2 regions of the Aromatoleum evansii genome follow, and region 2 is predicted to be linked to the other one. Evidence: riboswitches for the same ligand, from Rfam matches in the RefSeq annotation. Region 2 holds a riboswitch; the other holds the start of a gene.
What was found. Region 2 has a riboswitch for S-adenosylhomocysteine ahead of metH (methionine synthase). Riboswitches for the same ligand answer to the same signal wherever they lie in the genome.

Region 1 (11,662 bases), 900 kb from region 2:
CGACGGCTTCTCCGCTGGCTGGACGATGACCTGGGTGACCACCGCCGGCTTTCTCGCGGTCGGGCTGCCCAGCTCGCCGGGCGGCCCCCTGTTCGAGTTCAACCGCGCCCTCATCCGGCCGCTCACCCTGCTGATCCTGGGCTACATGATCGCGCGCGAGGGTGGCGTGCAGATCCGGGCGCGCAGGCGGCTGTCGCTGCTCGCCCGCATCGACACCGTGGCAAACCCGCGCTTCGGCGCAGACCGCACCCTGCTCAACGCCGCCGAACAGCTGCGGGCCACCTACGGGGTGCGCGAATGCCTGATCGTGCTGCAGCACGCGGATTCCGGCGACAGCATCCTCGCCCGCGCCACCGCGGACCGCCCCGCAACCGAAACGCTGCCGGCCGCCGCGACCGCCCCGCTCCTGACGCTGCCACCGGAAGCGCTCGTCGTGCATGCGCCCCGCGCATCGCTGTGTTTGGAGGCTGCGCCCGAAACGGTGCTGCCTCAGTGCCAGGGGCTTGGCGACCTCCTCGAAACACGGGCTTTTGCCTCGGTACCGATGAGTCGCGCCGGGTGGTCCAAGGGCCGGATATTCCTCAGCGACGACGTGCTCCCGCCCTTCGACGAGGGGGAGCTGAACTTCCTCGCCGAAGCCGGCATGCACCTCGCCCATATCGTCGAAAAGGTGGGCCTCCTCGACCGCCTGGCGTCGCTCGCCGCCGAGCGCGAAAGGCGCCGCATGGCCCACGACCTCCACGACCGGGCGATCCAGCCATACCTCGGACTGCAGCTGGGCCTCGAGGCTGCGTTGCGGCGCCCGGATTGCCCCCCGCCCCTTGCAGACGAACTGCGCGCCCTGCAACAACTCGCCCATCAGAGCGCGGACGAGCTGCGCGGAATGCTCGACGGGCGGCGCGCGGAAGGTGCAGGCGACGACATCCTGCGCGACTCGATCACCCGGCTCGCGAAGGAATACCGCGACCACTTCAGCATCGATCTCACCTGCGATTGCCCGCCGGACTTCAAGGTCAACGACCGGCTCGCCGCCGACCTCGTCGGCCTCATCAGCGAAGGACTGAGCAACATCCGCCGCCACACCGCGTCGCGCTGGGCACGGCTTTCCCTGCGGGGTGACGACGACACCTTGCGCCTGGCGCTGACCAACGAACGTCCGCCATGGGGCGGCACCGACTTCGTGCCGAAATCGATCCGCAACCGCGCCCGCGAACTCGGCGGCGATGCCCGGGTGGACCAGGGCACCGCCCCCGAAACCACCGTTCACGTCCAGATACCCTTGTGAGACCGCCGTGACGATCCGCGTAGCCATCATCGACGACCATCCCAGCATCACCTGGGGCTTCGAACGCCTCATCGCAACCGAGATGCCGCGCATGTCACCCGTCGGCGCCGCCCACGATCTCGCTGGCGCGCGCCGGCTACTGCACGACGCGCGCCCCGACGTCGCGCTCCTCGATCTCGATCTCGACGGCGCGAGCGGTATCGAACTGATTTCCGAGTTCGCTGACGATGCGATCCGCTTTCTCGTCCTGACCGGGTTGCGCGATGAATGCGCACGCCAGGAAGCAGTGCGTGCCGGCGCTCGCGGGGTGCTGAGCAAGAGCGAACAACCGGCGACGATCATTCGCGCGATCGACCGCGTACACGCCGGCGAGCTGTGGCTCGACCGCGCCCGTACCGGCGAACTCGTCGACAGCCTGCGTCGCCAGGCACGCTCGGCCGCCGCACCCTTCGCGACGCTCACGCCGCGCGAGCGGCAGATCGTCGCCGTCGCACTGGAGTATAACGGCGCCCCCAACAAGCGCATCGCCGAACATCTGGGCATCGGCGAAAACACGCTGCGCAACGCCCTGTCGACGATCTACTCGAAGACCGGGGTATCGAACCGGCTGCAACTGTACGCGCTAGCGCTGCGCCATCCGATGCGATGACCGTGCGATTCGTCACATCGACGCCCATCGACATGACGAATGTAATGCACCCCGAGTGACACCACTAACTGTCCGCCTCCGATCGAGCCCAATAGCATTGTTACAACCAGAAGCAAATGCAGCGCCACTACGCGGGAAGTGGCCTTTCGGATCGAGAGGGAGGATACAAGAATGAGCACCTACATCGGCGACGCCCAGAATAACGTCTACATTTCCGGCAGTGGCGACGACACCCTGAGCGGCGGGGAGGGCAGCGACCTTCTGGTCGGCGGCAACGGCGAAGACATCCTCAGCGGAGACGCAGGAAACGATCAGCTGGTCGGCGGCAACGACAGCGACACCCTCTACGGCGGCGAGGGGAATGACACCCTCGGCGGCACCTATTCCTACACCGAAGCCGTGGGCAAGACCGAAAAAACCGTAACGATCGCCGAGAATGGTGACGACATGCTCGACGGCGGAGCCGGCAATGACACGCTCGACGGCGGCAACGGCGACGACACCCTCATTGGCGGCGCCGACAACGACATGCTCACGGGCGGATTCGGGGATGACACCTTCGTCTTCAATTTCACCGTGACGAACGTTCTCGAGAAGACCACCGTCTATTTCCGCGACGGCGACGCGCCCAGCCAGAGCGCGGACTACAAGGCGTGGTCGAACTACGACACGCAGCTCGATGCCTGGCGCGCACTCATGGACGGCGCATACGGCGGCGATCTCGACGCAGGCAACACTTACGACGTCGATATCACCGTCAATGGCGGAACCGTAAAGAAGCCGGTGACGAGCACTTTCAGCTTCGAAGGCGACAACAGCTACTCGTACTGGGAAGCCAGCTCGCAGGCGACGATCGACGGCGACGACTATGACATCGTGCTCGACTGGATGGCCGGAAACGACAAGCTGCAGCTGAACGGTTTGAGCAACAATGCCGGCGACGTGAACTATTGGGGCAATTTCCTGACGTCCGACACGGCAATCGACGGCCAGACGGTCATCAGTTTCGACGGCGGCTCGATCATCCTCAAGGGAACGGACATGTCGATCTCGGACCTGGTTGCCGGCGACTACATCCTCTTCGCCTGACCCCCCGCGACCACCGGTGCAGCCTGACCAGCCGATGGCCGAAAGACGGGCCCGGACGGAACACACCTCCGAGCCCGTCGCATACGACTCGCGCACCCGGCGTCACACGATTCCCAGGGGCGCGCAGACTGCCCGACGCCGTCCGACCCGCATCGTCCGGTCGGGCAGCGTCGACGTCGCTACGGCAACTCCGCCGGATGCGTGAACACGAAGTCCCTGTCCTTCACCGGCTGGTGGCAGCCGAAACATTCCTGCACGAAGTTCGCGTCGGCACCGTAAGGCTTCTGCGCCCTGCCGAGCCAGCGCGCGAACCCCCAGCCGCCGGTCGCGGCGTACTTGGCGCCGTCCTTGACCATGAACTCCGCATGGACGAAGTCGCCCGGCGCAAGTGCCGTGTCCCAGCGGTCATGCTTGACCGCCTTCCACACCAGCTTGCCGAGGATCGCGCCGTCGGGCCACGGGTTGGTCCGCCCCTCGCGCGCCGCCCTGGCGGCCACGTCGTTGCCGAGCACCGCCCGCAGCGTGTTGTTGTCGGAACGCTGATGGACCGAGAGCACCTGCCACTGGCGGTAGCCTTCCGGCAACTGGATGCCGTTAGGGGCTGGATCGGCCGCGGAAGCGGAGACCGCTGCGCACAGCAGCGCACCGGCCAGCAATGAAAATCGTCTACTCATGGAACATCCTCCGTGTCGGTGGTCGTGCCCGCCGGTTGCGCGAGCCACGTCCTGAACAAACAGCCGACGCGGGGGAAATGTTCCCGGAATTGCGAAAGAAAGTTCAGCGGCGGCGCCGCTGCTGCGGACTCACCGGACCGCGGCCTTCGATGTGGCGGAAGGTGATGCGCCCCTTGCTCAGGTCGTAGGGCGACAGTTCCAGGGAAACCTTGTCACCGCACAGGATGCGGATGTGGTGCTTGCGCATCTTGCCGGCCGAATAGGCTACGAGGTCGTGACCATTGTCCAGCGTCACACGGAATCGGGCATCGGGCAGGACCTCGGTCACCACGCCACCCATTTCGATCAGTTCTTCCTTGGCGATGACAGTTTCTCCTCGGGAAGCAGAAAAAAGAAAAGGCCGGGCTTGTGCCAGGCCTTTCGGGGATGCGTACCGGAACGGATTCCGGCTACCGGCCCCGCCAGGGACCGGAGGCGCAGCGCTGCGGCCGCGCCGGCGCGGGCTTAGTCAGCCGCGCGGATGTTCGACGCCTGCTGGCCCTTGGGGCCGGTCGTCACGTCGAACGTGACGCGCTGACCTTCGGCGAGGGTCTTGAAACCCGAACCCTGGATCGCCGAGAAATGGGCGAACAGATCGTCACCGCCGTTTTCCGGGGTGATGAAACCGAAGCCCTTGGAGTCGTTGAACCACTTCACAGTACCGTTTGCCATGTCTTGTATTTCCTGAAAATTAAGGGACTTGCCCCTAGAGTGAGGGCGAAGGTCAAGACGGCAGGGTGAAGAGGAAAGGCATACCGCAGAAACAGCAGAGACCGGACCAGACAACAACTTTGCTACTTGAAGATCGCTGCCGCGCACTATGGACTGATTTGCTCCGCCCTGCAAACGAAATATTGTTTGTTACATTTTACGACACTCGCAAAGGGGCCGGATTCCGCCACCACTCCGCAGGCCTCGAACCCGCACGGGCCATGGGCATCGACAGTGGTGGGCGCCGAACCCGACCATCGGGCGCACCGAACCGCTAGGCGCCGCGATGTTCTAATATCTGCTTTTGCACCTCCATTCCGGATTTACCCCATGTTGCATCTCGCGCGTTGCGCCCAAGCGCTGTCGTTGTCCGGGCTGCTGCTCGCCGGCTGCGCATCGGCGCCGCCTCCCGCCTATCGCAGCGAAACCTTCGCCGCAGAATCGCCCTTCGTCACGTGGAGCACGCGCGATCCGGACGCGGCCTGCGAAGTCGGCAAGCGCGCCCTGCTGAGCCAGGGCTACCAGGTCGATGCATCGAACACGACGCGCATCCGCGGCGAGAAGTTCTTCCTGCCGAAGACCGACTACGGCATGACGCTCCACATCACCCTCGTATGCCTGCCGAGCAATGTCGGCACCGCCGTCTATGCGAACGCGCTGCAGACGCGCTACGAGCTGAAGTCCGCCGCAACGAGCGCGGGGGTCGGCGTCGCAGGCATCGGCTCGATCTCGCTGCCGTGGATGGCGGACAAGGAGGCGCTGGTCAAGGTCGGCGAGGAGACGATCTCGGACCCGGACTTCTACAAGCGCCTGTTCGGGCTGATCGAATCCCTGCAGGGCGGCTGAGACCGCTGCGGCGAGCAGGATCCCTGCGTATTGCAGGGCCGGTCGGCACATGGGCTATAATCCGCCCTTGCCGAGGAGCGCTGCGAGACGTTCGTCCCAGGCTCGGCTATCCGGAACTGCGCTCACCTTAACCCGTGCCGGGCACGGGGTGACGAGGTGAGTCTGCACCCTTCCCACCCCCTCCCGGCCACACGTTCAAGGAGTTCACATGAACACTGTGGCTGAAAACTTCACCGACTACGTCGTCGCCGACCTTTCGCTCGCCGGCTGGGGCCGCAAGGAAATCCGCATCGCGGAAACCGAGATGCCCGGCCTGATGGCGATCCGCGAGGAGTTCGCCGCTGCGCAGCCGCTCAAGGGGGCGCGCATCACCGGCTCGCTGCACATGACGATCCAGACTGCGGTGCTGATCGAGACGCTGACCGCGCTCGGTGCCGAGGTGCGCTGGGCCTCGTGCAACATCTTCTCGACCCAGGACCACGCCGCCGCCGCGATCGCTGCCGAAGGCATCCCCGTCTTCGCGGTTAAGGGCGAGTCGCTCGCCGACTACTGGGACTACACGCACCGCATCTTCGAGTGGGCCGACGGCGGTTATTCCAACATGATCCTCGACGACGGCGGCGACGCGACGCTGCTGCTGCACCTGGGCGCACGCGCCGAGAAGGACATGGCGGTGCTGGCGAAGCCGGGTTCCGAGGAGGAGACCATCCTCTTCGCCGCCATCAAGGCCAAGCTCGCGCAGGACCCGATGTGGTACTCGACCCGCCTCGCGCAGGTGAAGGGCGTCACCGAGGAAACGACGACCGGCGTGCATCGCCTGTACCAGATGCACGAGCGCGGCGAACTGAAATTCCCGGCGATCAACGTGAACGACTCGGTCACCAAGTCCAAGTTCGACAACTTGTACGGCTGCCGCGAGTCGCTGGTGGACGGCATCAAGCGCGCGACCGACGTGATGGTCGCGGGCAAGATCGCGGTGGTCGCGGGCTACGGCGACGTCGGCAAGGGCTCGGCGCAGGCGCTGCGTGCGCTCTCCGCCCAGGTGTGGGTCACCGAGATCGACCCGATCTGCGCGCTGCAGGCGGCGATGGAAGGCTACCGCGTGGTGACGATGGACTACGCCGCCGAGCACGCCGACATCTTCGTCACCGCCACCGGCAACTACCACGTGATCACCCACGACCACATGGCGAAGATGAAGGACCAGGCCATCGTGTGCAACATCGGCCATTTCGACAACGAGATCGACGTGGCGTCGATCGAGAAGTACCAGTGGGAAGAGATCAAGCCGCAGGTCGACCATGTGATCTTCCCGGACGGGAAACGCATCATCCTGCTGGCGAAGGGCCGCCTGGTGAACCTCGGCTGCGCGACCGGCCACCCGTCCTACGTGATGAGTTCCTCGTTCGCCAACCAGACGATCGCGCAGATCGAGCTCTACACGCGCACGGCGGACTATCCGGTCGGCGTCTACACGCTGCCCAAGCACCTCGACGAGAAGGTCGCGCGCCTGCAGCTGAAGAAGCTCAACGCACAGCTCACCGAGCTCACCGACGCACAGGCCGCCTATATCGGCGTGCCCAAGCAGGGTCCGTACAAGTCGACCCACTACCGCTACTGATCGGAGCGCGCCATGGCGAAAACCGAAATTTCGATCGAGTTCTTCCCTCCGCAGACGCCCGACGGTGACGAGAAGCTGCGCGCGACGCGCGACAAGCTCGCGCACCTGAAGCCCGCCTTCTTCTCGGTGACCTACGGTGCCGGGGGATCGACGCGCGAGCGCACCTTCGCCGCGGTCAAGGAGATCGCCGCGAAGGGCTTCGAGGCCGCACCGCACCTGTCGTGCATCGGCTCGACCCGCGCCGGCATCCGCGAAATCCTCTCCGACTACGCCGCGGCCGGCATCCGGCGCATCGTCGCGCTGCGCGGCGACCTGCCTTCCGGCGTCGGCGATCCGGGCGAATTCCGCTATGCGAACGAGCTGGTGGAGTTCATCCGCGCCGAAACCGGCGACCGCTTCCGCATCGAGGTCGCGGCCTACCCGGAATGGCACCCGCAGGCGAGAAGCCCGCAGGACGACCTGCAGGCCTTCAAGCGCAAGGTCGAGGCCGGCGCAAACTCGGCGATCACGCAGTACTTCTACAACGCCGAAGCCTATCTGCACTACGTCGATGCGGTGCGTGCGATGGGTCTGGACACGCCCATCGTGCCCGGGATCATGCCGATCGTGAGCTTCTACAAGCTCGCGCGCTTCTCCGACGCCTGCGGTGCCGAGATCCCGCGCTGGATGCGGCGCAAGTTCGAGTCCTACGGCGACGACACCGAGTCCATCCGCGCCTTCGGGCTCGACGTGGTGACCGCGCTGTGCGAGCGCCTGCTGGCGAACGGCGCCCCGGGGCTGCACTTCTACAGCATGAACCAGGCCAGCCTCACGACGGCCATCTGCGAGCGCCTCAAGCTCGTCTGAGCGAGCACGGTGGCCAGCCCTGTGGGAGCGGCTTCAGCCGCGAACGGACGCTGATTCGCGGCTGAAGCCGCTCCCACGGCGAGGCACCGACTGCAGCGGCCGGCCTCAGCTTGCCGCTGCACTCACGCCGTTCGCAATGTCCTGCAGGCAGTCCAGCACTTCCATGCTCGCGGCCTCCATCGCCGCGATGTCCTGCAACCCCGACTGGCTATCGCCCGAAAGCAGACGCTCGAGACCGCGCCGACCGCTCTCATGCACGCGCGCGTGCGGGGCTTCCAGCCTCCGGTACGCCGGCAGGGACGCGAAGCGCTTGCCCGGCCCCTCGTAATACCACTGGCCGAGCCGGCACTTGTGGTGGCTGGAGAACTCCTCCGGACGCTTCGCGGAATTGCCCGACGCGGCCTTGTACACTTCCATCTTGAAGATCAGGTGGTCGAGCTTGGCCAGTTCGACGAAGCTGCGCACCGCCGCGCCCTCCATCATGTCCCCCATTTCACGCGACAGGCCGAACAGCTCGGTCATGCTGCCGCGCGCGCTGCGCCCGTCTTCGGCGGCTTCGGACGCCTTGCCGGCGAGCGTCTGGATCATCGCCTGCGTCTGCCCGGTCTCGCCCTGGATCGCGCCGACCAGTTCGGAGATCTCGTTCGTCGCCGCCGCGGTGCGCTCCGCTAGCTTGCGCACCTCGTCGGCCACGACCGCGAAGCCGCGGCCCTGCTCGCCCGCGCGGGCGGCCTCGATGGCCGCGTTCAGGGCGAGCAGGTTGGTCTGATCGGCGATCTCGCGGATCAGGCGCACGATCCCGTCGATCTGGCTCGCCCGCTGGTTGAGCTGATGCACGGAGTCGACCGTGCCGCGGGTTTCCTCTGCGAGGCCGTCCAGGCTCGCCGAGATGCGCTCGATGGCCGCCGCGCTGTCGCTCGCAGACTGCGTCGCGCGCTGGGCGACATCATGCTGCTGCTTCAAGCCGTCGGCGAGCTGGCTGAACGTACCCTGCACCGACACCAGCGATTCGCCGTAGCTCTTCAGGTTGCCGAACAGCGCGTCCAGCGTTCCGGTGCGCTGCGCACCGGCCTCCATCTCGCCGCGTTGCCGCGCGAGCTCTTCCTCCAGCCGGTTCGAACGCGCCCGCTCGCGCTCCAGCGCCTCCTTGCTCGCGGCAAGCTCCTGCCTCAGCGCCGCAAGCTCCGCCCCTCTGCCAAACCATCCCATGTCCTTCCCCCTTGACTTCATCCATCCGCAAGCCGGAGCCGTGCCGGCTCCGGAAAAATCCCTTCAACCAGGTTATCGGCAGAAAAGCTATGCCATTTAGTCTAATCGGATTTTCTTATGTAGATCCGGCTTGGCACGCACGCAGCCCCCCGGGACAGAAGGGAAGGACGGCGATCATTGACGAGGCTCCGACTACGACTATATATGTAGAGTGAGACGCAATCTCACCCACCCCGACAGGGCGGTATCCGCATCCTCCGCCGACCGCCTCCCCGGTCGCTACGGCCGCCTGCACACGACCGCCCCCTGGCCAACCCGACTACAAGGAGAACATCATGGCCTACCGGATCGAAGGACGACTGCTGGAAGTGTGCACCTGCAAGGCGATCTGCCCGTGCTGGATCGGTGACGACCCCGACGGCGGCACCTGCGATGGCACGCTCGCCTGGCACATCGACAAGGGCGAGGTCGGCGGCACCGACGTGTCGGGCCTCACCTTCGGCATGCTGGCACACATCCCCGGCAACGTTCTGAAGGGCAACTGGCGCGCTCTCGCCTTCGTGGATGAACGCGCGAGCCCGGCACAGGAAGAGGCCCTGCTCTCGGTATTCACCGGCAAACTCGGCGGGCCGGTCGCGGATCTCGCACAACTGGTCGGCGAAGTGGTCGGGGTGGAACGCGTCGGGATCGAGTTCGACGTCAAGGAAGGCTCGGGGCGCCTGCGCATCGGCAATGTCGTCGCCGCCGACCTCGAATGCGCACGCGGACCCGGCGAGCGCCCGACGGTGATGAGCGACACGATCTTCTCGACGATTCCCGGCTCGCCGGCCTACATCGGCCGCGCACCGCTCTATCGTGCACAGTCGGAACCGCTCGGCATCAAGGTCGACCTGAGCGGCTACAACTCGGTGCAAGGCGCCTTCTGCTTCCAGGCCTGACCCCCGTAACCGCCCGATTTTCCGAGTCCATGGCCGCGGCGCAAGCTCCGCTGCGCGCGATCTCCCGGCGCGACACCTTCACCGTCGCGCTGGGAGCGCTTGTGCTCGCCGCGTGGGCGGCCCTGTGGCTGTGGGAGCGCTCGCCCTACGGACGCTACCTCAACCATGCCGAACTCGGCGGCCTCGCGCATGCCGCGACGGCCGATGCGGTGCTGGCGCAGTCGGCCCTGTACGTCGGCGGCTGGCTGTTGATGACGATCGCGATGATGCTGCCGACGACGCTGCCGCTGCTCGACGCCTTCCGCCGCATGACCGCGTTGCGCGACGACCGCCGCCGGTTGCTCGCCCTGGTGATCGCGAGCTACCTCGGCGTATGGCTCGCGGCGGGCGCCGCGATGCATCTGTTCGATTTCGGCCTGCACGAAGCCTTCGAACACTTCGCCTGGCTGCAGGCCAATGCATGGGTATTCGGCGCCGCGCCGCTGTTGCTGGCCGGCGCCTTCCAGTTCTCGGACCTCAAGCACCGTTGCCTCGAGCGTTGTCGTGCGCCGGTCGGCTTCGTCATCCAACACTGGCGCGGCGGCAGCCCCGCGCTCCAGTCGCTGGCGATCGGCGCACACCACGGCCTCTTTTGCGTCGGCTGCTGCTGGGCGCTGATGCTGCTGATGTTCGCCGTCGGCACCGGCAGCATCGGCTGGATGCTTGCGCTCGGCGCCGTGATGGCGATCGAGAAGAACCTGAGCTGGGGACGCCGCCTCAGCGCGCCGCTGGGCATCGCGCTGCTGCTGTGGGGCGGCGCGATCGCGCTGCCGCCGCTGCTTGCCTGACCCGCGAGCGGTCGCTCATCCCATGCCGTGACGGCGCATCCAGGCGTGGAAGTCGCGCTTCGCCACCGCACCGCGCAGGCGCCCCAGATGGAGCACGAGGTTCTCGACCATCGTGTGCGCCGCGATCGCGGCCATGACCTCCAGCCGGTCCTCGGCGCTCATGCCGTGCTCGGCGAGCCTGTGGTCGATGTCGCAGAAATGGCGCGCCATCAGGCTGCGCGCCTCCTGCTCGCCGATGGCGAGATCGCCGAAATCGATATGATCCTCGGCTTCGATCTCGGCGATCAGTGACTCGACGGATTGGGGCGTCATGACGGAACCTCGCATCGAACGGTGACATCGCGTTGGACAGCCGCGGCGCGCCGCGAGTTGCGACACCGCCGTCAGCGCCGCGCCATCACCAGCACGCCGGCGATCACCAGCGCCGTCCCGGCGAGCTGGGACAGGCCCAGCACCTCGTCGAGCAGCAGCCAGCCGAGGAGGATCGTCACGACGGGGCCCAGCGTCCCCATCAGCGACACCGGCCCGGCACCGAGGCGGCGGATCGCCTCCGACACGAGCCACACCGGCGCCACCGTCGACATCAACGCCATCGCCACGCCCAGCGCATACACCTGCCACGGCTGATCGAGTGCGGAGACGGGCCGCAGCACGAGGAACTGTACGATGCACAACACGCTCGCGACGCTGGTCGCGAAAGCGGTGACGCGCATCGCGCCAAGCCGGCCGACGACCTGGCCGTTGCCCATCAGGTACAGCGCGTAGGACAGCGCGCTCACGAACACCAGCGTGCCGCCGACCACCACATCCCGCGCATCGCCGGCGACGTGCAGGTCGTGGCCCACCGCCAGCCCGATGCCGCAGTAGCACAGCGCCAGCGCCGCCAGCGTGCGCCGGCCGATCGGCTTCGCCAGGAACAGCGCCGACA
Region 2 (11,662 bases):
GACGCCTTCACGCTGCCCCTGGCCCGGCCCTGAACGCGGCGCAAACGTTCCGCACACCATGACCGCCTCCATCCGGTTCGGCCTCGACCACCTGCTCGAAGAACCCGCACTGCGCCGCCCGCTCGCCGGCCGCCGCGTAGCCCTGCTCGCCCATCCCGCATCCGTCACGCGCGGACTTTCCCACTCGCTCGACGCACTGGGCGCCCTGCCCGACATCACGCTCACCGCCGCCTTCGGCCCGCAGCACGGCCTGCGCGGCGACAAGCAGGACAACATGGTCGAGTCACCCGACTTCGTCGACCCGCTGCATGGCATCCCCGTGTTCAGCCTGTACGGCGAGGTGCGCCGCCCCACCGACGCGATGATGGACACGTTCGACGTATTGCTCGTCGACCTGCAGGACCTGGGCTGCCGCATCTACACCTTCATCACGACGCTGCGCTACGTGCTCGAAGCCGCCGCGCGCCACGGCAAGGCAGTGTGGGTGCTCGACCGCCCCAACCCCGCCGGGCGGCCGGTCGAAGGCCTCGTCCTGCGCCCCGGCTGGGAGAGCTTCGTCGGCGCCGGTCCGCTGCCGATGCGCCACGGCCTGACGATGGGCGAACTGGCGCGCTGGTTCGTCGCAACGCTGAAGCTCGACATCGAATGCGAAGTGATCGTGATGGAAGGCTGGCAAGCGGACGCTGCGCCCGGCTACGGCTGGCCACTGGGCGAGCGCAGCTGGATCAACCCCAGCCCCAACGCCCCCAACGTGTCGATGGCGCGCGCCTACGCCGGAACCGTGATGCTGGAGGGCACGACCCTGTCGGAAGGCCGCGGCACGACGCGTCCGCTGGAGCTTTTCGGCGCGCCGGACATCGACGCGCGCGCGATCCGGGCCGAGATGCAGCATCTGGCCCCGCACTGGCTCGCCGGCTGCGTGCTGCGCGAGTGCTGGTTCGAGCCGACCTTCCACAAGCACGCCGGCAAACTGTGCAGCGGCCTGCAGATCCATGTCGAGGACCCCGCGCACTACGACCACGGCGCCTTCCGCCCGTGGCGCCTGCAGGCGCTCGCCTTCAAGGCGCTGCGCCGCCTGCAGCCCGACTATCCGCTGTGGCGCGACTTCCCCTACGAGTACGAGCACGACCGCCTCGCGATCGACCTCATCAATGGCAGCGAGCTGCTGCGCCGCTGGGTGGACGATCCGGCCGCGACCCCGGCCGACCTCGACGCGCTGACCGTTCCCGACGAGTCCGCCTGGGCTGCCGAGCGCGAGCCCTTCCTGCTGTACCGCTGAGCGGCGCGGGAATTGCCGCCCGCCACCCCGTAACGTCCCTCCACGCAGCCGACGCTGCAACGCAGCATCCCGCCACGCCCCTGTCGTCGCCGGGCGACAGCGCACAAGCCCCGCCGTGCCCCGTTTGCACGCTGCGGCCTGCCACGGGCGTCGCCGCCAGGCGACGATTTTGCGCCCGCTCGCCCTGCCACGGCCATGCCAATGGCTTCAACACGTTGATACAAAACACTTTTCCGTGACTGGCCCGCTGCTTGCAAAGTGACGGCGGTGTCCTGCGCTTCCCGCAGGAGTCACCAGTATGGAGAAACAACGTGCTCACCAAACGCCTGATCTGCGCCAGCCTGACGCTGAGCGTGCTGGCCCCGCTGGTCGCCGCAGCCGCCGGCGCCTTCACGCCCGTCGCCCTCGACTCCCAGCCGCAACGCGCCACCGAACCCGAACCGGACGCGAACTACGTCTTCGGCCTGCTCGACCGTAACAGCGACAGCCGCATCGACGGCGACGAAGCACGCGCCTCGGCGCCACTCGTGAAGTATTTCGGCGACATCGACACCGATTCGGACGGCAAGATCAGCCGGACCGAATGGGTGGCCTACTTCCAGCATCAGGATCCGCGTACCTGAGCGCTGCGCTCCAAACGGGAAAGGAGTCCATCGTGACGCGGGTCTGACCTCGTCGCCACCCCGGCCCTATCCTCGAACTGGACGGCGCACGGAGGCTTCCCGGCGCCTGAATCGCCCTCCGGCATCCTCGCATCGTGCCGCGGCCCCGTCGTGGCAGCTACAATTCGCAACGGGATGTTGCGCCGGCCCCGCGGCGCGACCGCCACCGGAGCGAATGCGATGAACGACGCCCTGCGCATCTTTGCGTGCCACTCGAACCGCGCGCTGGCTGCGGAAATCTGCGACAAGCTCGGGCTGGAACTGAGCCAGATGGAGATCTCGCGCTTCTCCAACGACAACCTGCACGTGCAGATCCGCGAGAATGTCCGCGAACGCGACGTGTTCGTCGTGCAGTCCTTCACCGAGCCGGTGAGCGACCACATCATGGAGCTGATGATCACGCTCGACGCGCTGCGCAGCGCGTCGGCTCGGCGCGTGACCGCGGTGATCCCCTACTATTCGTACGCGCGCTCGGACAAGAAGGACGCCCCGCGCATCTCGATCACGGGCCGCCTGATCGCCGACATGCTGAAGACCGCGGGCGCCGACCGCGTGCTGACGATGGACCTGCACGCCGACCAGGTGCACGGCTTCTTCTCGGTGCCGGTCGACCACCTCACCGCGATCCCGACCCTTGCCGAGCACTTCCGCCGCAACCACGACCTCGCGCACATGGTCGCCGTCGCCACCGACGCCGGCGGCGCGAAGCGCGTCGGGCGCTTCTCCGAGCGCCTGGGCATCCCGATGGCGATCATCGACAAGCGCCGCGTCAGCGACACCAACGTCACGCACGGCGAAGTCGTCGGTGACGTGAAGGGACGCGACGTGGTGCTCTTCGACGATGAGATCTCGACCGCCGGCACGCTGTTGTCGACGATAGGCACGCTGAAGGCCGCCGGGGCGCGCACGATCCACGCGGGCGCCGTGCATGCCGTGCTGTGCGGCCCGGCGATCGAGCGCCTGCGCGACGCGCCGATCGAGTCCATCGTCGTCACCAACACCGTGCACATGCCGCCGGACAAGCGCCTGGACAAGATCACCCAGCTGACGGTGGCGCCGCTCTTCGCCTCGGCGATCGAGCGCATCCATACCGGCGAGAGCGTCGGCGCGCTGTTCGAGTAGCGGCACCGGCTCAGGCCGGGCGGTTTGCCGCCTGCCAGGCCTCGTAGCCGCCCTTGAGGGGCCGCGCCGCGACGTAGCCGAGATCGCTCAACACGTGCGCGGCCCGCACCGCCGTCGCGTCGCCGGGGCAGGCGCACATCGTCACGATGGGCCGCTGGAGCGGCCAATCGCCCACCGCGCGCAGGAGGTTGTCGATTTCGGCCGTGCGCGCGCCGTCGATCGCCCCCCTCGCCGCGATCAGCGCGGCGCCGCGCAGGTCGAGGAACAGCGGCGGCTCGTCGGACGCCAGCGCCTCGATCAGTTCGGACGGCGTGATATGCGGGATCGCCGCGAGCCTCTCGAAGCGGTAGCGTTGCCACAGCTTCCACGCGATCCACCCCCCCAGCGCAAACACCAGTCCGACGATCATCGTCGTGCCGTGGCGGCTCATCGCCGCGAGCGCACTCTGCAACTCGTCGCGCAGCCACCATCCGGCGAGAATGGCGCCTCCCGCCCACAGCGCCGCCCCCGCGGCGGCGGCCGCGAGGAAGCCGGACAAGGGCATGCGCAGCGACCCCGCGATGGGCGGCGCGACGGTCGAAAAACCCGGCACGAACTTCGCGACGACCAGCGACCACACACCCCAGCGCATGAAGCGGGCCTCGGTCTGCGTCACGCAGGAACCGGGATTGAGCGACAGCCGGCACAGGCCGGACAGCACGCGATAACCGAAGATGCGCCCGGCGAGATACCACACCCAGTCGGCGAACACCGAGGCGAGCACCGCTGCGGCGAGCATCGCGCCCGCCTGGCCGGAACTTGCCGCGAGGCTGCCCGCGACCAGCAGCGTCGGCACGGCCGGCACCGGCAGACCGAGCTGTTGCAACAGCACATTGACGAAGACGACCCACACTGCGTCGCGCTGGATTGCTTCGGTGATCTGGCTGAGATCCATCTCGCCCCTCCCAGCCGCGCCGGGGAGCCCGAAAAGAAAAGAACCACGATTCTCGCTCGAAAATCGTGGTTCCGTACCTCAGGCGCGACGAATCCCCGCGCATCCGGACGAGTTCAGCGCTCCGGTTCGCCCTTGATCCCGCGCACGAAGGCCTTGCTGCCGTCGCGCACGGTGTGGCCGATCGTGATGCCGGTGCGCTTCATCGCGTCCCACGTCACCACGGCGGCATCCCGCGCGGTGTGCCCGATCGCCTTGCCGGCCTTCCCGGCCGCCTGGCCCACTTCCTTGCCGGCGTCGCGCGCGCCGGTGCCGATGTCATGCATCGTCGAACCGACACCATGGCCGACGTCCTCGGCGGTGGTCGAACCCTCTGCGGCCGCGGCGGACAGCGATGCCGTCATGCCCAGCGCGAGGGCCAGGCCGACGAGGAAGCGGGTAATGGAAGCCGGTCCGCGAGACCGGCGGTTTCGCATGCGTGTTTGCATGATCGGGTCTCTCCTTCGCAATTGCCCGGGAGCCGGCGCAGCGCACAGGTTCCCTTGCTTGCGAGCTTAGCCCGAAACCATGGCATGCGGGGTAAGCAGGCGTAACCCCTCGACGGGAGCCTCTTGTGGGAGCGGCTTCAGCCGCAAATGGGCGGATCACTCCGCAACACTGCTGCTTCGCGGCTGAAGCCGCTCCCACATGCCACTCCCACGAGGGGGCCGCGCTACAGTCTGCGCAGGACGTCAGAGAAGCGGGGCGAGCCAGCGCGCCGCCTCGTCCACGCTCATGCCGGTGCGCTGCGCCCAATCCTCGAGCTGGTCGCGGCCGATCTTGGGGATCGCGAAGTACTGCGCCTGCGGGTGGGCGAGGTAGAAGCCGCTGACCGAGGCGGCCGGGTTCATCGCGTAGGACTCGGTCAGCGTCATTCCCGTGTTCTTCGTGGCGTCGAGCAGCGCGAAAAGCCCGCCCTTGGCGGTATGGTCCGGACAGGCCGGGTAGCCCGGCGCCGGGCGGATGCCGCGGTACTCCTCGCGGACCAGCGCGTCGTTGTCGAGCGTCTCGTCGGCCGCGTAGCCCCAGAACTCCTTCCTCACGCGCGCATGCAGCCACTCCGCGCAGGCTTCCGCGAGGCGGTCGGCAAGCGATTTCAGCATGATCGCGTGGTAGTCGTCGTGCGCGGCCTCGAACTCGGCGAGCTTCTTCTCGATGCCGATACCGGCCGTCACGGCGAAGGCGCCGGCGTAATCGGCGACCCCCGAATCCCTGGGCGCGACGAAGTCCGACAGGCAGTAATGCGGCCTGTCGGACGGGCGTTCGTGCTGCTGGCGCAGGCCGTGCCACATGCCGAGCGCGGCCGAGCGGGTCTCGTCGCAGTAGAACGCGATGTCGTCGCCGACGCTGTTGGCCGGGAAGAGACCGAACACCGCGCGTGCCTCCAGCCACTGCTCGGCGACGATCTTCCCGAGCATCGCCTGGCCGTCGTGATAGACGTTGCGAGCGGTCTCGCCGACGACCTCGTCGTCGAGGATCTTCGGGAAGCTGCCGGCCAGATCCCAGGTCTGGAAGAAGGGACCCCAGTCGATGAAGTTGACGAGTTCGGCGAGCGGCACGGTGAGCGCCTGCACGCCCAGCATGTTCGGCTTCGGCGGCACGTAGGGCTGGTAGCCCGCCTGGTGGCTGTTGCTGCACGCGGCAACCGCCTCCGCGGCCCAGTCGGTGCGGAACGCATTGGCGCGCGCGGCCTCCAGGCTCACGAGCTGCACGCCCTTCTTGTTCGCGTGCTGCGCGCGGATCTTGTCGTAGTCGGCGGCGAGCTGCGCCTTGAAATCGGCCGCGCCGCCTTCGGACAGCAGCGCCGTGACGACGCCAACCGCACGCGAGGCGTCCGGCACGTAGACGACCGGCTGACCGTAGTGCGGCGCGATCTTGATCGCGGTGTGCGCGCGGCTCGTTGTCGCGCCGCCGATCAAGAGCGGCACGTCAAAGCCCTGGCGCTGCATCTCGGCCGCGACGTGGCTCATCTCCTCCAGCGAGGGCGTGATCAGACCCGACAGGCCGATCGCCTGCGCGCCATGCTCGCGCGCAGCGTTCAGGATCTTCTCGGCCGGCACCATCACGCCGAGGTCGATCACCTCGTAGCCGTTGCAGCCCAGCACGACGCCGACGATGTTCTTGCCGATGTCGTGCACGTCGCCCTTCACCGTCGCGACGACGATGCGGCCCTTCGAGGTCGCGCCGGTCCTGAGTTTTTCCGCCTCGATGAAGGGGATCAGGTGCGCGACGGCCTGCTTCATAACGCGCGCCGACTTCACGACCTGCGGCAGGAACATCTTGCCCGCGCCGAAGAGGTCGCCGACGACGTTCATGCCGGCCATCAGCGGGCCTTCGATCACGGCGAGCGGCGGGCGTCCTTCGGCTTCGAGCTTCGCGCGCACCTCCTCGGTGTCGGCGACGACGAACTCCGTGATGCCCTTCACCAGCGCATGCGACAGACGCTCCTCGACCGACCACTCGCGCCACGCGAGGTCCGGCCCGGTGTTCTTGGCCTTGCCTTCCTTCACCGACTGCGCGAACTCGACGAGGGCTTCGCCCGCACCCGGATGGCGGTTCAGCACCACGTCCTCGACCTTGTCGCGCAGCACGGGCTCCAGGTCGTCATAGACGCCGAGCATGCCGGCGTTGACGATGCCCATCGCCATGCCGGCCTTGATCGCGTGATACAGGAAGACCGTGTGGATCGCCTCGCGCACCGGGTCGTTGCCGCGGAAGCTGAAGGAAACGTTCGACACGCCGCCCGAGGTCTTCGCGTAGGGCAGGTTCTGCTTGATCCACGCCACGGCATTGATGAAGTCGACCGCGTAGTTGTCGTGCTCCTCGATGCCGGTCGCGATCGCGAAGATGTTCGGATCGAAGATGATGTCCTCGGGCGGGAAGCCGATCCCGACCAGCAGCTCGTAGGCGCGCTTGCAGATCTCGGTCTTGCGCGCATAGGTGTCGGCCTGGCCCTTCTCGTCGAAGGCCATCACGATCACCGCGGCGCCGTAGCGGCGGCACAGGCGCGCCTGGCGCAGGAACTCGGCCTCGCCTTCCTTCATCGAGATCGAATTGACGACGCCCTTGCCCTGGATGCACTTGAGGCCCGCCTCCATCACGCTCCACTTCGACGAGTCGAGCATGATCGGCACGCGCGAGATGTCCGGCTCGGACGCGATGAGCTTGAGGAAGCGCTCCATCGCCGCGAGCGAGTCGAGCATCGCCTCGTCCATGTTGATGTCGATGACCTGGGCGCCGTTCTCGACCTGCTGGCGCGCGACCGCCAGCGCGTCGTCGAAACGGCCTTCGAGGATCATGCGCGCGAAGGCCTTGGAGCCGGTGACGTTGGTGCGCTCGCCCACATTGACGAACAGGCTGTCGGCGCCGACGTTGAAGGGCTCGAGGCCCGACAGGCGCAGCTTCTTCTCGATCTCCGGCACTTGGCGCGGCGCGACATCGGCGACGGCCTGTGCGATCGCGGCAATGTGCGCGGGCGTCGTGCCGCAGCAGCCGCCGACGATGTTCACGAGGCCGGCTTCGGCCCACTCGCGGATCGCCGTCGCGAGCGCTTCCGGCGTCTCGTCGTAGCCGGTCGGCGACAGCGGGTTCGGCAGGCCGGCGTTGGGGTGCGCGGAGACATGGGTATCGCAGACCTGCGACAGCTCCTCGACGTACTGGCGCAACTCCTTCGCGCCCAGCGCGCAGTTCAGGCCGAAGGAGATCGGCCGCGCGTGCGCGAGCGAGTTCCAGAAGGCTTCGGCGGTCTGGCCGGAGAGCGTGCGGCCGGAGGCGTCTGTGATCGTGCCGGAGATCATCACCGGCACGCGGCGATCGAGCTCGTCGAACAGCTTCTCGACCGCGAACACCGCGGCCTTGGCGTTCAGCGTGTCGAAGATCGTCTCGATCAGCAGCAGGTCGGCGCCGCCTTCGAGGAGGCCGCGCGCGGAGTCGTAGTAGTCATCGACCAGCGCATCGAAGCTGATGTTGCGGAAGCCCGGATCGTTCACGTCCGGCGAGATCGACAGCGTGCGCGAGGTCGGCCCGAGCACGCCGGCGCAATAGCGCGGCTTGGCCGGATCCTTGGCGGTGTACTCGTCGCACAGCTCGCGCACGAGGCGCGCACCCGCGACGTTGATCTCGAACGCGACGTCCGCCAGCCCATACTCGGCCTGCGACACGCGCGTGCCGTTGAAGGTGTTGGTCTCGATGATGTCCGCGCCGGCGTCGAGATAGGCGCGGTGGATGCCGGCGACGACCTCGGGGCGAGTGAGCACCAGCAGGTCGTTGTTGCCCTTGAGGTCCTTCGGGTGCGCACGGAAGCGCTCGCCGCGGTAGTCCGACTCGCCCAGCTTGTGCTGCTGGATCATGGTCCCCATCGCGCCGTCGAGGATCAGGATACGGCGGGCGAGAAGGTCGCGGAGTTCTTGGCTGCGGTCGGCTTGCATGGTTCTACCTCGGTCGATTCAGGCACCGGGCGGAAGCCGCAGAAGCGCAAAAGCAAACGGCGCGGCAAACCCCGGTGATGGTTTGCGAGCGCCGTTGATCGGTTGCCGAGCCTGGCCCGTCAAGATCGGGTCGCAGCGCTCCTCGGCAAGCGGGTGATTCTATGGAATTTTCCCGCCGATGCCAAGCCGGCGGGAAAACCAGGAGATCACATCAGCGGGCGCCAGTAGATCACGCGCGCGCCCTTGGAGGCCCCCCCTCCGCCTCCCGGCCGATTGGGCAGCAGATTGGACTTGGTCGTCGCGCCGGTGGTGCGCGTCAGCACGAATTTGCCTTTCGACGTCACCACGATCACCGGGCGGCTGGAGAGGACGTCGCCGATGAATTGCCCGCTGGTGTAGACCTCGCTCGAGGTCGAGCTCTTGGCGATCGCGCCTCCCATGCCGGCGTCGATCATCATGAGCCAGCTCGAGCCCCCTTTGCCGCAGATCTCGCGCACCGGAACGTTCACGGTGAACACCAGGACGCCGGACGGATCCAGCGCCGGATTCGTATTCACCCGCCCGTACTGCATCGGAATATCCCAGTACCACCCGCGGTGCACGCCCGCCTGCAGCGGATTGGTCGTGAGGGTCACGGTCGTCGCGGTCAGGCTGGCCGTGCCCTGGCACACGAAGGCGCCATCACCACCGTTGTCGCAACGGTTGCCATTGCTGCCGCGGATGTTGGGCAGCGTCGGAGCCGACACGCCAACGTCGTCGATGATGCCGTACATCGACTGAATCTGCGTGGCGTGGGCGTTCTGCCCCGTCCCGGGAACGTCCGTCTCGCCGAGATACTGTCCCGTGCCGACATACACGAAGAACTTGTTCGCATCGCCCGCGACCTGCCCGACCGCGGGTGCGCTCGTGACGGGTTGCGGTGCGCCGCTTCCGTCCCTGAGCTCGGCGATCTTCACCGCCGTCCAGGTGGAGAGGTCGAAGCGCCAGACGTTGCCCAGCAGGTCGCCGCCATACACATAGTAGGCAACATCGTCCGCTGCGGCGATGCTGAGGCGCGAGAGATGGGTGAGCCCGGCGGGCGCGGTGCTCGATCCGGCGCCGGCGGCAATCGTCCTGACCACGCGCCCGTCGGCAGGATCGAGCGCCCAGACGTAGCCCTTTCCGTCGGCGTTGTTGTAGCCGGAAGTGACGAGCACCAGCCAGCCGTCGTTGGGCGTGCGCACGATCAGCGGCGTGCCGAAGCTGAACCCGCTGCCGGTGGCGGAGGGGACCGTCTCCCACTTCACCATCGCCGCCGCCACGTCCTGCGTGGCCGGGCGGGGGTCGGTGACATCCAGCGCGTAGTAGCCTTTTCCGCCCTTCCCGAGCCCGCCGACGAGGATCATTCCCGTGAAGCCCGTGCTGTTCACTTGCGTGAGGGCAGGCGTCGCGTCGACGAAATAGCGGTGCGCGTAGTTCCGCTCGGCGAGGCGCGCCAGGGACCCGTGCAGCATCTTCGGCACGTAGGCCCACAGCTCGTCGCCGCCGTCGTTGTTGAGGTCGTCGCCACCCCCGAACGCGTGCAGCATGCCGTCGTTGGCGGCCTGGAAGACCACCGGACCGCTCGCGAAGCTGCCGTACACCGGCTCGGCGTTGATGATGTCCCCGAGCAGGTGCTGGCGGATCCGGAAGCGATCGATGCCGGCGCCTTCATTGCTGTCGTCACCACGGAGGAAGTTGATCACTCCGGCAGTCAGTCCGATCGCTGGATCGGCGAAGTTGTCCGCCGTAAACGCCTCACCGCCCGAACCTTTCAGCGACACGATTTTGCGGCTGGTCGCCGGGCTCGCGAGCGCGTCGAGCTTCTTCTGCGCGGACCACAGGGGTTTGCCGATCGGCAAGCCCGTGGACAGGTCCAACGAGTGCGCGACGAGGTCGCCGGTCCAGTACCCGGACTGATACACCGACTCGTAGCCGATCGTGTTCGCGGCGATGCGCTGGCTGGTCACGGCGACCGCCGCGGCGGCGCTGTCCTGGGCCGCGGCCGTATTGACGGCGGCGGTGAAGGCCGCCGTCAGATCGGACTGGCTCCCCGCCTTGGCCGTGAAGCCTCCCCCCTGTGTGGCCGCTTCGACCAGCAGCGGGTCCTTGCGCGGATCCTTCAATGGATCGGTGAAGGCGTCGCCGAATGCGATCGTGTGGGTCAGGACGTTGTTGGATTTCTTCTCGCCCCGTGGATGCGCAATGTCGGGACGCAGGTCGGTCTCGAAGAGCGCCTGCGCGACGTCATCCAGGTAATCACTACCATTCGTTCCATAAAGATGTGTTGCGTCCTTGGATTTTGTGTCGTAGTTGCTCGTAGCACACTTGGCGTCCCCGTCGCTGTCCCCATCGTAATCGCACAGATAGGTGTTGATCGGGTTGTTTCCGAGCGCCCGGTCTTCGGACGAGAGGCCGTCGGTCATCAGGAACGCGTGGCTCCGCTGGCACCAGTAGCCGGACTGCACCGGCGCCGCCCCGCGGCGGTCGAGGAGACCGTGCGGAACCTCGCCTTCCTGGCGGAAGAACTCACCAACGCTGACACTGGCGCCGGAGCGCAGGGTCAGCGCGCCGGTATAGCCCAGGCTGAAATACTGGCCGATGTCGGCGAGGGTCTCGGACAAGGGACCGGCCTCGGTACCGGACGCCGCGCTGATGCCATCCACGCTTGCCTTGAACAGGGTGAGGTCCAGCGCCTCGACCGGCCGGACGAGCCGCCCCCCGTTGCCGCCGTTGAACGTGGCAAGACCCGTCCTGACACTGCCACCGGTCGAGGATGCGGGAATCGCCTCTACCGCCTCCTTGAGCGCCTCCTTCGCGACCGCAAGCCGGGTACGGGTACCAGGCTTGTAATCCCCCCAGCCGCCTGTGCCGTCGCGGAAATACCAGTTGAGATAACGCCCGGAATAGCGGCCGGGCTCGTAATTCATCCCGTTGGCGTCCACCAGCAACCGCACGTTGGAATAGTGCTGATCCTCGACAAAGCAGACCTGCTTGTCCTGATTGCCGAAGGCGCAAGGAGCGGTGTGCGTGCAAGCCAGATTGGCGCCAGAATTTCCAAACGAAACGCGCGGGGCTCCGCTCACCACCCGAAGATAGATCGGCGTCGCCGCGGATATCTGGTTGCTCTTGGGACAGGAATACCTGGCGTCCTCCGAATACGGCGACTCCGGCACGATGTTGT

Region 1: linked by a shared signal. The riboswitch ahead of ahcY (adenosylhomocysteinase) and the one ahead of metH (methionine synthase) in region 2 are both predicted to bind S-adenosylhomocysteine.

The regions. Positions count from the first base shown of each region.
Region 1 is NZ_CP141259.1:582,690-594,351, reverse strand. It holds gene U5817_RS02540 (histidine kinase) at 1-1,285, shown strand, start outside; gene U5817_RS02535 (response regulator) at 1,293-1,934, shown strand; gene U5817_RS02530 (calcium-binding protein) at 2,106-3,023, shown strand; gene U5817_RS02525 (cytochrome P460 family protein) at 3,203-3,697, opposite strand; gene infA (translation initiation factor IF-1) at 3,801-4,061, opposite strand; gene U5817_RS02515 (cold-shock protein) at 4,202-4,408, opposite strand; gene U5817_RS02510 (DUF2242 domain-containing protein) at 4,778-5,293, shown strand; S-adenosyl-L-homocysteine riboswitch at 5,360-5,424, shown strand; gene ahcY (adenosylhomocysteinase) at 5,502-6,914, shown strand; gene metF (methylenetetrahydrofolate reductase [NAD(P)H]) at 6,927-7,760, shown strand; gene U5817_RS02495 (CZB domain-containing protein) at 7,866-8,177, opposite strand; partial or broken gene U5817_RS02490 (methyl-accepting chemotaxis protein) at 8,286-8,837, opposite strand; gene U5817_RS02485 (DUF1326 domain-containing protein) at 9,305-9,907, shown strand; gene U5817_RS02480 (DUF2182 domain-containing protein) at 9,937-10,734, shown strand; gene U5817_RS02475 (hypothetical protein) at 10,750-11,046, opposite strand; gene U5817_RS02470 (DMT family transporter) at 11,118-11,662, opposite strand, start outside.
Region 2 is NZ_CP141259.1:5,094,663-5,106,324, forward strand. It holds gene U5817_RS23865 (DOMON-like domain-containing protein) at 1-33, shown strand, start outside; gene U5817_RS23870 (exo-beta-N-acetylmuramidase NamZ domain-containing protein) at 59-1,279, shown strand; gene U5817_RS23875 (hypothetical protein) at 1,591-1,902, shown strand; gene U5817_RS23880 (ribose-phosphate pyrophosphokinase) at 2,122-3,063, shown strand; gene U5817_RS23885 (VTT domain-containing protein) at 3,074-3,997, opposite strand; gene U5817_RS23890 (hypothetical protein) at 4,111-4,482, opposite strand; gene metH (methionine synthase) at 4,726-8,460, opposite strand; S-adenosyl-L-homocysteine riboswitch at 8,540-8,610, opposite strand; gene U5817_RS23900 (pilus assembly protein) at 8,667-11,662, opposite strand, start outside.